4 regions of the Virgibacillus saliphilus genome follow, and region 1 is predicted to be linked to each of the others. Evidence: riboswitches for the same ligand, from Rfam matches in the RefSeq annotation. Region 1 holds a riboswitch; each other region holds the start of a gene.
What was found. A riboswitch is a leader RNA that binds a small molecule or an ion and turns the genes downstream of it on or off. The one in region 1 is predicted to bind S-adenosylmethionine.
Positions count from the first base shown of each region.

Region 2: another riboswitch for S-adenosylmethionine. It lies ahead of ssuE (NADPH-dependent FMN reductase); the one in region 1 lies ahead of KFZ56_RS00080 (methionine ABC transporter ATP-binding protein).
Region 3: another riboswitch for S-adenosylmethionine. It lies ahead of KFZ56_RS13330 (methionine ABC transporter ATP-binding protein); the one in region 1 lies ahead of KFZ56_RS00080 (methionine ABC transporter ATP-binding protein).
Region 4: another riboswitch for S-adenosylmethionine. It lies ahead of KFZ56_RS15180 (sodium:solute symporter family protein); the one in region 1 lies ahead of KFZ56_RS00080 (methionine ABC transporter ATP-binding protein).

Region 1 is NZ_JAGYHC010000001.1:18,610-20,814, forward strand. Features, by position in the region: gene serS (serine--tRNA ligase) at 1-376, shown strand, start outside; SAM riboswitch class I at 733-841, shown strand; gene KFZ56_RS00080 (methionine ABC transporter ATP-binding protein) at 915-1,946, shown strand; gene KFZ56_RS00085 (methionine ABC transporter permease) at 1,936-2,205, shown strand, end outside.
Region 2 is NZ_JAGYHC010000001.1:1,836,123-1,838,327, forward strand. Features, by position in the region: gene KFZ56_RS08800 (UPF0182 family membrane protein) at 1-868, shown strand, start outside; SAM riboswitch class I at 993-1,099, shown strand; gene ssuE (NADPH-dependent FMN reductase) at 1,222-1,770, shown strand; gene KFZ56_RS08810 (hydroxymethylglutaryl-CoA lyase) at 2,124-2,205, shown strand, end outside.
Region 3 is NZ_JAGYHC010000001.1:2,742,659-2,744,863, forward strand. Features, by position in the region: gene KFZ56_RS13325 (methionine ABC transporter permease) at 1-75, opposite strand, end outside; gene KFZ56_RS13330 (methionine ABC transporter ATP-binding protein) at 65-1,093, opposite strand; SAM riboswitch class I at 1,193-1,304, opposite strand; gene KFZ56_RS13335 (thioredoxin family protein) at 1,384-1,698, opposite strand; gene KFZ56_RS13340 (toprim domain-containing protein) at 1,709-2,062, opposite strand.
Region 4 is NZ_JAGYHC010000001.1:3,151,693-3,153,897, forward strand. Features, by position in the region: gene KFZ56_RS15180 (sodium:solute symporter family protein) at 1-865, opposite strand, end outside; SAM riboswitch class I at 985-1,089, opposite strand; gene KFZ56_RS15185 (carbon starvation CstA family protein) at 1,294-2,205, shown strand, end outside.

The sequences.
Region 1 (2,205 bases):
GACGTTAACTGGGAATGCGGAAAATGTATTACAGTTGTTGAATCTACCATACCGTGTGATGAGTATGTGCACAGGTGATTTAGGTTTTACCGCAGCGAAAAAGTACGATATTGAAGTATGGATCCCTAGTCAGGATACGTATCGCGAAATTTCTTCATGCTCCAATTTTGAAGCTTTCCAAGCAAGACGTGCAGGCATCCGTTTTCGGCGAGATGAAAAGGGAAAGCCGGAATTCGTTCATACGCTTAATGGATCCGGACTCGCCATCGGTCGCACAGTCGCAGCTATTTTAGAAAATTACCAGCAGGAAGACGGATCAGTAATCGTTCCTGAAGTGTTGCGATCTTATATGGGTGGGAAGGATGTTATAAAGTAAGAGAGGTCTGTCCCTCGGAATATTAATGCGATAAAGTAGTAAGGACAGTTCCCAGCCTAGTTTGTAGACACAAAAACTGTAGCGGACATGGTGCTTCGGCATTCAGCGCAATTGGTTCGGTATTCCGAGCGTCGGTTTCGGCAATCGTGGCTTATTCATCGGCATTCAGCGTTTTATGTTCGGCATTCATGTCTGAACTTCGGGTTTCAGTATAGGGGGGCCTATTTTTTCCTACGTTAATACGTTGATGTATCGAAGACACTCCCCTTACAAGAAAATAATTTCTAAAAAAAACAATTGACAAATTAAAATAACGATAGTATTGTATATAGCAATACAAATTTAATAATTATTACTTCTTATCAAGAGAGATGGAGGGACTGGCCCTGTGAAATCTCGGCAACGAACTTTTTTTATAAAAGTAACGTGCCAACTCCAGCAAGCGATGAGCTTGAAAGATAAGAAGAGGATGAATACACGCGTTACCTCTTCTTATCTTTATAAGAAGGGGTATTTTTATTTTCGAGGGGGAGAGAGCTTGATTACATTTGAACATATGACAAAGGTTTATCAGGGTACGTCTCAAGAAGTGAAGGCCTTAGATGATGTTAATCTGCATATTGAAAAAGGCGAAATATATGGTGTGATCGGCTTCAGTGGTGCTGGGAAGAGTTCATTAATTCGGTGTGCCAATCTACTTGAGCGTCCGACATCGGGGAAGGTTATTGTGAATCATCAAGATCTATTAAGCCTTTCAACGAAGGATTTAAGGGAAGCCAAACGTAATATTGGAATGATTTTCCAGCACTTCAATTTATTGAATTCGAAAACGATTTTTACAAATGTAGCAATGCCTTTGTTACTTACCAAAACACCAAAAGAAGAAATAAACAAAAGGGTTTATGAACTGTTGGAGTTCGTTGGATTACGTGATAAGGCGGATAACTATCCAGATCAGTTATCCGGCGGACAGAAACAGCGTGTAGGCATTGCACGATCACTCGCTACACAGCCTGAAGTTCTGTTATGTGATGAGGCGACGTCAGCTCTGGATCCGGAAACAACCAATTCAATTTTGAAGCTATTGAAGCGCGTCAATCAGGAGTATAATATTACGATATTAATTATTACGCATGAGATGGCGGTTATTCGTGAAATTTGCGATAAAGTAGCGGTGCTGGATAATGGAAAAGTAGTTGAGTCAGGCTCTGTATTCGATGTGTTTTCCCAGCCTAAAACAGAGGTTGCCCATAATTTTGTCCGTTCCGTTATGCATGATGAGATACCTGAATCGGTGCACCAACTGCTTCAAAGGCAAGACGGGGATCATCAAATTTATCGCATTGTATTTACCGGTGAGTCAACAGGAGCACCACTGCTTTCCCAAATAGCGAAACATTTTAATGTCGAAGTGAATGTATTATTTGGAAGTATTACCGAATTACAAGGGACACCATTTGGCAATTTGATTGTGAAATTTGAAGGGGACGAAAAGGAGATTAATCGTGTCATCATGCATGTTCATCAGAAAAAAGTAACGATAAAGGAAGTGTTAGCAGATGTTAGTTGATTGGCAGCAAATTTCAGGCGCATTATGGGAAACAACTATCATGGTAATTGTCTCTTTACTATTTGCCGCTATCATAGGATTGCCGTTAGGAATTTTACTTGTTGTAACACGAAAAGGGCATTTATGGGAGAATAAAATAGTTTTTACCATTTTAAACGCTATCGTAAATATTTTCCGATCCATCCCGTTTATTATTTTAATGGTTGCAATCATTCCATTCACCCGCTTAGTTGTTGGAACGTCGATTGGAACTGCGGCT
Region 2 (2,205 bases), 1.8 Mb from region 1:
GTTGGTGCAGACATACCAGAAAATGTTCCCTGAATTGTTCACAGAGGAAATCCCAGCAGACGTGCAGGCTCATTTCCGCTTCCCTGAAAGATTATTTAGCATTCAAGCATCAATGTATGGTACGTATCATATGACTGATCTGGAAATGTTCTATAATCGGGAAGATGCATGGGAGTTCCCGACAGAGAAATACTTTAACGAAGATATTGAAATGGAACCATACTATGTAACAATGAAGCTTCCCGAATACGATGAGGAAGAGTTTATTCTGATGATGCCTTATACACCGAAAAATCGTCAAAATATGCTTGCATGGATCGGTGTACGTAATGATGGGGAATATTATGGTGAAAAATTTGTCTATCGTTTCCCAAGGCAAGAAAATATTTACGGTCCGCAGCAAATTGAAAACCGGATTAACCAGGATAGCACGATTTCTCAGGAATTGAATCTTTGGTCACAAGGTGGATCAGAAGTGATTCGTGGGAACTTACTTGCCATTCCAATTGAAGATACAGTTATATACGTCGAACCAATTTATATTGAGTCTTCCAATGAGACATCACTTCCGGAAGTAAAACAGGTTGTCGTTGCTTATGAGGACCACATCGTAATGGAAGAAACGTTTGAGGAGTCGATGGAGCAAATGCTCAATCTTGTGGATCCGAATCGTCAGCCAGATGAAGAACAAACATCTGAGGAAGAGCCGGGGGAACAAGAACAGCCAATTTCAGAATCTGACGAGCTATTACAAGAGTTTTCAGATCTATTCAATTCCTATCAAGATGCGTTAGCTGAAGGCGACTGGAATAAAGCTGCAGAAATTATGACAGAAATAGAAGACAAATTAACTGAGGAAGAACAATGATTGTAATAGAGAAAAGAACTCCAGAGGAATTTGGGGTTCTTTTCTCTAACATCATTATTAAAATTTTCAAAACTGACTTGACTTATCGGATTAATTAAAATACACTATACCATATAATTAAATATTCTTATCCAGAGAAGCTGAGGGATGTGGCCCTATGAAGCTTCAGCAACCTCTGACAAATGTTGGAAAGGTGCTAATTCCACCGAGAGTAATCTTGGGAGATAAGAGCGGAATATCAGATAAGCCCTCTTTCTCATTATAAGAAAAGGGGGCTTGTTTTAATGGCGAAGTGCAGAATTTCTTGCTAAGAGAATATAGTAAAAATGCATGGATAAGAAAGGATGATCATTATGAGTGAAATTGTTGTGATATCAGGAAGTCCTTCAGCCTTTTCGCGTTCAGAACAAGTGCTTAAATATCTAGGGAACTTACTTAAACAGGAACATTTCTCAGTGACTCATATTTCGATTAAAGATGTGCCGGCAGAGGAGGTATTTCAAGGGAAGTTTGATAGTCCGGCTATTCACGAAGTGACAGAACTAATCCAAAATGCCAAGGGTGTTATTGTTGGATCGCCAGTGTATAAGGGTGCCTATTCAGGAGTCTTAAAAGCGTTGCTTGATATTCTCCCACAGGATGTACTCAAACACACACCAGTACTTCCGCTGATGACAGGTGGGAGTGCGTCTCATTTGCTAGCGATCGAATATACCTTGAAGCCAGTGTTAGCTACGTTAAAAGGTCATAATTTAAAAGGTCTCTATCTGCTTGATCGTCAAATAGATAAAAGAAAAGAAAACCCCATTATCGATGAGGATATTTTACAACGTACGAAAAAGCAACTTCAGTATTTTACTGAGATCGTTAACAGGCAGGCCTCAACAGTGTTTTTAACCTGATTGGACGATTCATGAAATAGGAGGAGACAACTCAAAAAAAGGATGGAAGCATACACTTAGAGATATTTATCTATCCAAGGAGTAATTGCCGAATCATCACTCTGGAAAAAATACCAAAAGCGTATTGTAAAATAACTGTATGAAAAAAGAACCGGTGCCATTTAATTGAAAGGCACTGGTTCTTTTTATTTTTAAACAAAGGAGTTGACATTTTACCAACAATGACTATACACTTAATTCAACAAAGTTGAATACAATTATATATAGTTGAATAAAGTTAAAGTAATTAATTGTTTTTGTAAGCGCATTCTTATCACCTATTACTGACTATCTTTAACTAGGGAGGGAAGACCATGCAGCATTGGCCGGATTTTGTACAGGTAAAGGAAGTAGCACCTCGAGACGGTTTGCAGAATGAAAAGGACTGGATTTCGA
Region 3 (2,205 bases), 2.7 Mb from region 1:
TGTCATATAAAACGTTTCATAAGTTGCAACCACCAAATCCTGAATATCCAGATTCGAAAAGAAATCAGTTAGCATCACGTACAACCTCCACTTCTACCGAGGTTTCATCACGAATATAAGTTGTAGCCTTATCCGTTTCGACTGTATCTCCCACAACCTGTACGAATAACGTCCCGTATGCACCAGCTTGCGTCTGTGTTATTTTACCTTGGAGTATATTTATGTCGAGATCGAATTTCCTAGCAAGTTGACTTATCAAAGCCTGATTTGTCGTCTCACCAATAAAATGAAGCCGTATTATCCTTCCTTGCTCATACGTATGGATTAAATGAGAGATGCTATCATCCTCATTCGCACCCATAACCTGTTCTACGAATTTCTTTGTCACAGGTTGTTTTGGATGCAGGAACACGTTTAATACATCTCCTTGTTCCACAATTTTCCCTTCGTCCATCACCGCAACTTGTTTGCAGATTTTGCGTATAACATGCATTTCATGAGTGATCAGGATAATGGTCAGGCCCAGTCGCTGATTAATATCAACCAGTAAGTCGAGGATGGAATTGGTCGTTTCCGGATCCAGTGCGGAAGTTGCTTCATCGCAAAGTAACACTTTCGGATTGTTTGCTAAAGCACGAGCAATGCCTACACGCTGTTTCTGCCCCCCGCTTAGCTGAGATGGATATGCATTTTCTCTTCCAGAGAGTCCTACCAAATCAATGAGTTCCCGTACACGTTCCTCGCGTTCCCCCTTTGCAACACCAGCTATTTCTAGTGGAAATACAATATTATCCGTCACCGTACATGACCAAAGCAAATTGAAATGCTGAAAAATCATTCCAATCTCCTGCCGAGCCAAGCGAAGCTCTTTGGCATTTAATTCCGTTATTTCCCTATTTTCAATTTCTACGCTACCACGGGAAGGATCTTCCAAACGATTAAGCAAACGAACGAATGTACTTTTTCCGGCCCCACTATAGCCGATTACGCCGAATATTTCGCCTTCTTTTATGGTAAGGGTCAGATCATCCACAGCTGTTATTTTCTTATTGTTTGTTGTAAAGTATTTACTCAAACCCTTAATTGAAATCACGTCTCATCCTCCTTTTGATACAAGTTTCGAATGCCTTGCTAAACATAAATAACGTCCTTCTGTAAGAGAACAGAAGGACGTTATAATTTTACCTTCGTTCCCTCATCTATCAAAGAATTACACTTTGCAGGAATTGGCACCTTTCAGACATAAAAATGTCGAGGTTGCCGCGGGTTCGTAGGGCCAGTCCCTCCACCGCTCAAGATAAGAGATACATTTTCATTTTATTCATCAATGATATAGATCGTAGCATGCTATGCTTTTTATGTCAATTCTATTTTCTCTCTCAGTCAACTCTTCACAAATAACTCAGGCTTATAATCCGTTAGATACGTATAGATATTTGCAATAGAGTGAAAAGCATAGATTTTTTCTTTTATCTCATTGCCTTCCTTAATTAAGAGACATGGAACACTCTCAATTTGCTGTTCTTGCATAAAAGTAGCATGTAGGGATGCATTCATCTTATAAAAAATGTCTTCTTTATGCACGGATTCTATTTTCGTTAACATTGTTTGTGCCAGATGACATGTGCCACAAAAAGGGGTGTAAACAAATAATAGATAACGTTCTTGCTTTAACAGCTCATTTGTTATTTCTTGCAAAACTACCACCCTAAACTAAAAAAATTGGATTCACCGCAAATCCCGTACGCACCAGAGCAGCAGCAAGCATGTGTCCAGGAGTTGTTGCTACTTCGCGGTATTCACTACTGACATATAAATGTTTGGCAAGTGGAAGCTCCCGCCTCAATTGTTTCCGTAATTTTATGCCTGCAGGGTCTTCATCAACCATGATAAAGACATCTTTATTATCCAAATCATAGGTTTCCAGAAGATCATCAAAACGCTCAACACCAAGTGTACCATTTGTGCATAGAATCGTGACATCTTCTGTAAGAACCTTCTTGATTTCTCTTTTATCGGTCAATCCTTCAACAATAATAACTTTATTTGTTTCATGATCCATGATCCCACAACACCCCTGATAAAATCAACCAAAAAAGCTTCTATACATGTGTTTATGATCAAGCTATTTCTAAACGATCCTTGCTTTTACACCGTCGCAGTTTCGATCATTTGTGTAAAAGCTACAATACGTGAAAAAAGCTG
Region 4 (2,205 bases), 3.1 Mb from region 1:
CATTTGGAACAATGACACTTGCAGAAATCCCGAATAAAACACCACCGACAATAAATGGAACTGCCATAAATCCGGCCATGATTAAGCCTCTTTGCCCTTCTTCAGGTGTTCGTGAAGAAAGTGCCATCTGGAAAGCGGCTTGAGCAAGAATAACATTTACTAGAAAAGTTCCAAACCACACAACGATTACTTGCAGCCCAGCGCTACCAAGATTAAACATGGCTGGTCTTTCGATAGCAAGTGCACGCAGGCCATCGATTCCAGGATTTAAGAAAAAGGCAATGATACCAATAATAATCATTAGTCCAAATAATACGATGTTCATCGTTTGTGTAAAGGCAATGGACCACATACCGCCAGCCTGCAGATAAACAAAAAGCAGCATTGCGGTAAAAGCTACAGATAGAGGCAGCGAAATCCCAGTAAATACATGAATAGCGGAGGCAAATGCAATCGCAGTAGCAACCGACCACATTGGAAACGCAAAGGCGGTAATAGCCCCGGAAATTCCCTTTGCAGTCCGCCCATATTTATCACCAATCATGCCAGAGACAGTAACAAGCATTTTTTTACGGAATGAACGAATGATTAAAAAGGCAATAATAAAAATTTGAACCATTTCTGCTACTCCATACCAAACTGCTGATATCCCGCTTAAATACGAAAGCTCAAGAATGGAAATATATGTGGATCCGGAAAATAATCCAGTTATACAAAATGCCACAATCCATTTATTGAAATTTCGATTACCGACAAAATAGCTATCTTTTTTAGTTAAACGCCGCTTCGCAAACTGACCGGCAATTATCAATGAAAAAGTATAGCCAATAGCAAGAGCGATAATCCATACTCCATATTCTGTCATATTGTTTCTCTCCTTTTTTGCTTATTATTTAGCCGTTTTTTACCGAAACGGTTTCCTCTATCAAAACGAAAAAACCCTCTTCCACAATAAGAAGAGAGTTTGAATGGTCTGTACTCCTCCCCTTATCTTTCAGACGTCTGTCTGATGGAATTGGCACAGTACTCACAAAGAGCCCGCTGCCGAGGTATCAAAGGGCCATAACCCTCCACCTCTCTTGATAAGAAGTTCGTTTATGTAATTGTATATAATTTACAGTGTTTTGGTGATTAAGTCAACTGTATTTTTAAATTTTTTTGATTTCCATTCATAGAATTCATACACAATGAAAACGCATATAATTTTTAATGAAAATTACTTGATTTTTGTCGTTAATTAATGATATTATGCAAACGATTTCAATATCTATTTCAAACAACAGGAGGTAGCACATGTTAACCTTTTTCATATCTATTATTATATTAATTATTGCGTATTTTACATACGGGAAATGTATAGAAAAAATATTTGGAATAGATCAATCACGTCAAACACCTGCAATCGCTAACCACGATGGCGTTGATTATGTTCCAATGAAAAAGCAAAACAATGCAATGATTCAATTGCTTAATATCGCTGGAACAGGACCGATATTTGGCCCAATAATGGGTGCGTTATTTGGTCCGGTAGCTTTTATTTGGATCGTTCTGGGTTCCATTTTTGCAGGTGGCGTTCATGACTATTTGACAGGAATGATTTCCATTCGAAACAAAGGTGCTCATATTCCGGAACTTGCTGGTAAATTTCTAGGTAATTTTTCAAAGCATTTGGTCAATGCCTTTGCACTGTTACTACTTCTTTTAGTAGGAACGGTTTTTGCGACAACATCCGGCTCTCTCCTTCATGTTCTACTTGATGGCCAGATGGCGTTATGGATTATTTTAGCTCTTATATTTGGGTATTTCCTTTTATCTACTGTCCTGCCAATTGATAAAATTATCGGTAGAATATACCCAATCCTTGGTGCTATTCTCTTAATTGGTACACTTGGAGTTGGAATTACCATGTTTACTTCCGGTTATGGTTCAGCCATCCCTGAGCTTACACTGGAAAATATGCACCCGGATAATCTAGCAATCTTTCCCATGTTATTTTTAACCATAACTTGTGGTGCCTTGTCCGGATTTCATGCAACACAGTCACCGATTATTTCTCGCACTGTTCAAACGGAGTCACAAGGACGGTATATTTTCTACGGGATGATGATCACAGAAGCTGTTATAGCGATGATTTGGGCTGCTGCTTCCATGAGCCTTTTTCATGGAGAAAACCTTAACGCGTTGATTAATGCCGGTACTCCTTCT